DNA from 2 places in the Bacillus sp. EA-CB0995 genome. Region 2 is predicted to be linked to the other one. Evidence: predicted binding sites of a transcription regulator. Region 2 holds the regulator's gene; the other holds the start of a gene.
The links. The regulator LexA, encoded in region 2, represses DNA repair genes until DNA is damaged. The targets are predictions, from matches to a motif close to CGAACATATGTTCG.
Positions count from the first base shown of each region.

Region 1: a site for LexA is predicted at 1,362-1,375, ahead of uvrB (excinuclease ABC subunit UvrB). Genes of this name have one in related genera too.

Region 1 is NZ_CP169269.1:584,776-587,950, forward strand. It holds gene ACEWFJ_RS03020 (amino acid permease) at 1-569, opposite strand, end outside; gene ACEWFJ_RS03025 (DUF4362 domain-containing protein) at 820-1,164, shown strand; gene uvrB (excinuclease ABC subunit UvrB) at 1,448-3,175, shown strand, end outside.
Region 2 is NZ_CP169269.1:1,982,876-1,986,050, forward strand. It holds gene ACEWFJ_RS10350 (HAAS signaling domain-containing protein) at 1-71, shown strand, start outside; gene ACEWFJ_RS10355 (DUF4097 family beta strand repeat-containing protein) at 77-436, shown strand; gene ACEWFJ_RS10360 (DUF4097 family beta strand repeat-containing protein) at 436-894, shown strand; gene lexA (transcriptional repressor LexA) at 923-1,543, opposite strand; partial or broken gene ACEWFJ_RS10370 (YneB family resolvase-like protein) at 1,685-2,340, shown strand; gene ACEWFJ_RS10375 (DUF896 domain-containing protein) at 2,386-2,625, shown strand; gene ACEWFJ_RS10380 (bifunctional metallophosphatase/5'-nucleotidase) at 2,671-3,175, opposite strand, start outside.

The DNA.
Region 1 (3,175 bases), 1.4 Mb from region 2:
ATAGCTACCATAATAGCGTTAAAACGAGCTGATTTTTTTGCGCCTCTTGTTAATAACAATGTCATGATGAAAATAATGCAAATTGCTGGTACGTCTACATATGTTCCAGCCGCAGGGTTGTAAGCGCTTGTTAAAGCATGCGGCAGTTTAATGCCAAATCCAGCTAATAATCCTTGGAAATATCCTGACCAACCAGATGCAACGGCTGAGGATGCCAATCCGTATTCTAGAATTAAATCCCATCCTAAAATCCAAGCGATTATTTCTCCAAATGTTGCATAGCTGTAAGTGTATGCACTACCTGATACTGGTACAGTTGAAGCGAATTCGGAATAACATAGTGCCGCGAATACGCAGGCTAAACCGGATAAAATAAACGATAAAATAAGTGCTGGTCCTGCATGCTCGGCTGCGGCAACGCCGGTAAGAACGAAAATACCTGTTCCGATAATGGCGCCGACTCCTAACATTGTTAAATCAAATGCTCCTAAATCCTTTTTTAAAGAAGCTCCTTTCTGCTGTGATTGTGCTAACATTGCGGAAATCGATTTTTTTCGAAATAGATCCATATAAATCCCTCACCCTCATAGTTGTTATAATATTCTGAACATTAAGATCAAGTTGTCGTATAATGTCGAATCTTTAAACGTATTGTAATATGAAAAATGGGCATTGTAAATATAAAATTTTTAGAAAATTCTACCTATACAAAAAACGATGGACTTCTTGTCGATATTTGTATAGGTGTTTTTATTGCTACGACAAGTTATTTCATTTTGAATGATAGTATCAAGTCAAAATGGGCTGGAGAGGATCAAGATGAGAAAAGGAATTGTCTTATTGTGCTTTCTATTTTACATAGGCGGTTTGGCTGGTTGTTTGTCTTCTGTAAAAACAGTAGAAGATAATCGGAAACAAGGTGAAGCGAAAGTTGATAAAAAGAATGATATCGTCGTAAAAATAGGTGGGGAATCTAATTTAGATAGGTTTCAGCAGTTTCTGACCCATGTGAAAAGCGGCAAAGCTGATAAAGTGCGTATTGTGAATTATACAGATGAAGGAGATCCTATTTTTCAAACATTCGATTATGATGGAATCAATATAAACTATCTTTTTGATGATCCCAACGATAAATTTGGAGGAAGTCATAAAGGAAAAAAGTGATGTGTGTAAAGGGATCATGGAAGAAAAAAGCGGTGAAGACGTAAGCTATAAATTAAGTGAATGTAAAGAAAATCATGAGTATATCAGTTATTTTTGCTGAAGGTACCTCATGAATAACCATGGAAAGATGCTTAGTAAATAAGCCTCTTTTTTGTTATTACATATTAGATTTGTAGAAACGCTGTCGAATTGTTTATCGAATACCTGTTCGTTTTTTTGGTTTTTTTATGAGTATTCGTGGTAAAATGAGAATACAGATTTTTTACGAGGAGGGCGGATTTATTTGGAACATCAATTTGAAATTGTCTCAGAATATTCTCCGCAAGGTGACCAGCCAAGAGCGATAGAGCAGCTGGTAGCTGGGATTAAAAATGGTAAGAAACATCAAGTGTTGCTTGGAGCGACAGGAACGGGTAAGACATTTACGATTTCAAATGTCATTAAAGAAGTGAAGAAGCCAACACTTGTAATGGCTCATAATAAAACGTTAGCAGGACAGCTATACAGTGAGTTGAAAGATTTCTTTCCGAACAATGCGGTTGAATATTTTGTTAGTTACTACGACTATTATCAACCGGAAGCGTATGTACCACAAACCGATACGTTTATTGAAAAAGACGCACAAATTAATGATGAGATTGATAAATTGCGTCACTCAGCGACATCGGCTTTATTTGAACGAGATGATGTCATTATTGTAGCGAGTGTATCTTGTATTTACGGTTTAGGTTCTCCAGAAGAATATAGTGAGCTTGTTGTCTCTTTACGTGTTGGTATGGAGAAGGAACGCAATCAATTGCTTCGTGAACTTGTTGATGTGCAGTACGGCCGTAATGATATTGACTTCCAGCGTGGAACGTTTCGCGTGCGCGGGGATGTAGTTGAGATTTTTCCAGCATCCCTTGATGAACATTGTATTCGGATTGAGTTTTTTGGCGATGAGATTGATCGTATTCGAGAAGTGAATGCATTAACAGGTGAAGTATTAGCAGAACGTGAGCATGTGGCAATCTTCCCGGCATCTCACTTCGTTACACGCGAAGAAAAAATGAAAGTTGCCATTGAAAATATTGAAAAAGAATTAGAAGAACGTTTAAAAGAATTAAATGATAACGGTAAATTGTTAGAAGCGCAGCGGATAGAACAGCGGACACGTTACGATTTAGAAATGATGCGTGAGATGGGTTTCTGTTCAGGGATTGAGAACTACTCCCGTCATTTGACGCTCCGTCCAGCTGGTTCAACACCATATACATTATTAGATTATTTTCCTAAAGATTTTCTTATCGTGATGGATGAGTCGCATGTATCAGTGCCGCAAGTAAGGGCGATGTATAACGGAGATAAAGCGCGTAAGCAAGTGCTTGTTGATCATGGATTCCGTCTGCCATCAGCGCTAGATAACAGACCGCTTATGTTTGAAGAGTTTGAAGAGAAAACGAATCAAGTTGTGTACGTATCAGCAACACCGGGACCGTATGAATTAGAACATACACCGGAAGTTGTGGAGCAAATTATTCGTCCAACTGGGCTTTTAGATCCGCAAATTGATGTGCGTCCAATCGAAGGACAAATTGATGATTTATTAGGAGAAATTCACGATCGAATTGCAAAAAATGAGCGCGTTTTAATTACAACATTAACAAAGAAAATGTCAGAGGATTTAACTGATTACTTGAAGGATGTTGGTATTAAAGTAAATTATTTGCATTCTGAAATTAAAACATTAGAACGGATTGAGATTATTCGCGATCTTCGTCTAGGAAAGTTTGATGTGCTTATTGGTATTAACTTACTTCGTGAAGGACTCGATATTCCAGAAGTGTCGCTTGTAGCAATATTAGATGCAGATAAAGAAGGATTCCTTCGTTCAGAGCGTTCGCTTATTCAAACGATTGGCCGGGCAGCACGTAATGCAAATGGTCATGTTGTGATGTATGCGGACCGAATTACAAAATCGATGGAAATCGCAATCAATGAAACGAAGCGTCGTCGTCAAATTCAAGAAGCA
Region 2 (3,175 bases):
GTACAGTTTGGTTTAAAACGCTTTTTGTCAAATACGCCAATTGGAATTTAAAAGTAATTAAAGGGGAGTAGATAAAATGAGGAAAATTGTATTCATAGCACTTGTTTGTATTGTGATTGGAGGAATTGGTTTATTTTTTGCAGGATCAGCTTTTTTTATGAAATCTGTGAATGGGTCAGTGGAAACAAAGAAATTGGAACAGAAACAATTTAAAAATGATCAAATTAAAAATATCAACGTTGACACAGATGTAGGAGATGTTGTGATTGAAAAAGGAAAGACTGATTCATTTGAAGTTCGGTATAATGGTGATCAGGAAAAACGAAAGTTAGACGTAAATGAGAAGGGCGAAACGCTACAAGTGGAAGTGAAAACAAAAAAGAAACATATATTTGATTTTTCTTTTTTTCATTTGGTTTCAAAGGTGAAAGTTTAATAGTCGTTGTACCTGAACGCGTATACAATCAAATTGAAATAGAGACAGAGGCGGGAAATATTCAAGTGCGAGACATTCAAAGTGAAAATGTATCCGCACATACAGCAGCAGGTGAAGTAGAAATGAAGCAAATAAAATCGAATAACGTGAATACTTCATCTAGCGCGGGGGATATTGTTTTGCATAAAGTAGAAGGGAAAGTACTTGCAGAAGCAACAGCAGGAAATATAGAGGTAACGCAGCATAACCCGCAATATAGTATTGAAGCGGAGTCAGCAGCAGGAGATGTCAATATTCAGCTACAGGAAGTACCGAAAGATGCCGTTGTAAAGGGCTCTTCTCATGCAGGAGATGTAAAGATTTTCGGGAAAGAAAATAAAGAAATTACATTAGGGAACGGAAAGGTACAGATTAGCGGGGAAACAGCAGCAGGAGATGTGAAAATCAAGACGAACTAAAAAACAGACCAGCTCAGCTGGTCTGTTTTTAGTGTAAATGACGATATACACCAATTACTTTTCCGATAACAGAAACGTTATCTAAAATAATAGGTTCTAAAGAAGAGTTTTCTGGCTGCAAACGGAAATGATCTTTTTCTTTGTAAAAACGTTTTACCGTAGCTTCATTGTCCTCTGTTAAAGCGACAACGATCTCACCATTGTAAGCAGATTGTTGTTGGCGAACAACAACTAAGTCTCCGTCAAAAATACCGGCTTCAATCATACTATCTCCGGAAATGCGTAACATAAATACTTGATCTGAGCCTGAAACGAGGTTTGCCGGAAGTGGGAAATGTTCTTCTACACTTTCAACTGCTGTAATTGGTGAACCAGCTGTAACTTTCCCGACAATCGGTACGTGAACGACTGGTTGTGTATCCGTTTCGATGTTATCGTTTCCTAAAATTTCAATGGCTCTCGGTTTTGTTGGATCGCGGCGAATGTATCCTTTTTCCTCTAAGCGAGATAAATGTCCGTGCACAGTAGAGCTAGAAGCAAGACCGACTGCTTGACCGATTTCACGTACGGAAGGCGGATAACCTTTTTCTTGTACTTTTTGTTTAATGAAGTCGAGAATGTCTTGCTGTCGTTTCGTTAACTTCTCCATGTTTTTTACACCTCGTTTTCTTTAAATTTTCTTACTTGTATTATAACATGTGAAAAAATATTCTACAAACATAAGTTCGAACAAATACTTAGTTTGTGATACACTATGATGTGAAAAGTGAGATAGAGAAGAGGGTATGAAATGAATGCGATTATTTATGCACGTGTGAGCACGACGAAAGAAGCGCAGGAAACATCATTAACACGCCAAAAGGATGAATTATTGCATTTAGCTAAACAGTATCAAATGAATATTGTAAGAGTAGTAGAAGAGAAAGCGAGTGGATATAACATAGAACGAGATGGTATTTTAGAAGTGTTAGATACCATTCGTGATGAACATGTTGACGTGCTTCTCATTCAAGATGAAACACGTCTGGGGAGAGGGAATGCGAAAATCGCCTTAATGCATTGTTTACACAAAGAAGGAGTAAAAGTATATACACATGCACATAATGGCGAATTACAGCTTTCTGACGCAGATTCAATGGTACTTGATATTATTGGTATAGTAGAAGAATACCAGAGAAAGATTCATAATTTAAAGATTAAACGTGGAATGAAGCGAGCTGTAGAAAATGGATTTCGTCCAGAGAAAAATTTAAAGAATCGTCATTTAAGCACAGGTCGGGAGAAAAAGAAGTGCCTATCGAAGAGATTGTTCGTCTGCGCCGCAACGAATTAACATTTGAAGAAATTGCAGCAACGCTTCGTGGTTTTGGTCATGAAGTATCAAAAGCGACTGTACATCGCCGGTATGTAGAGTATACGAAGCAATTGCTTGATAAACAAGAGTAACTATTGTATGATAATAATCAGTTTTTAGTAGAAAGGGGATTCGAGATGCTAAGTCACGAACTCATTGAACGCATTAATTTCTTAGCGAAAAAAGCAAAAGCAGAAGGTTTAACGGAAGAAGAGCAACGTGAGCGTCAATCGCTCCGTGAACAATATTTAAAAGGTTTTCGTCAAAACATGTTAAACGAATTGAAATCAATCAAAGTTGTTAACGAAGACGGTAAAGACGTTACGCCGAAAAAGTTAAAAGAATTAAAAAAACAAAATAAAGCAAAGTTAAATTAAAAGATGGGCGCAGTCCATCTTTTTTAAGTTTGATAGGAAAATTCATTATTTAACAACTTTCCAATTATGATTAGTCATCGCTTCGATTGTTTTTCGTTCTAATATGTAATTTGCAATGAGCTCAGACATATCAATTGGTATATCTTTTATAATGGGCTTATTTTGATACATTACGTAATTTCCGCCACCACTTGCACGATAATTGTTCATGACAACGTCATACTCTTGATGCAAGTGAAGAGGAGACCCTTCATATTGTAGGGAAACGACTCTTTCCCCAACTGGTTTTGAAATGTTTAATATGTATGAAATTCCTTCCCACATATCGTAATTATAATGCTGCGGTTTTGGTTTGATATATGAAGGGTTTACAATGATATTTCCATCTGTATCTAACGAGAAATATTTGGCAGATAGCTCAAGGGCCTCTTTTATATCTTTTCCTGTAACACGAATGACCTTTAGAGTATTGGGATAAATATAATTCGAAACAATATCTCTCATTGTAATGCGGTTTGGAAAGCCGGAAGATTCATTATGAAACAAGCTT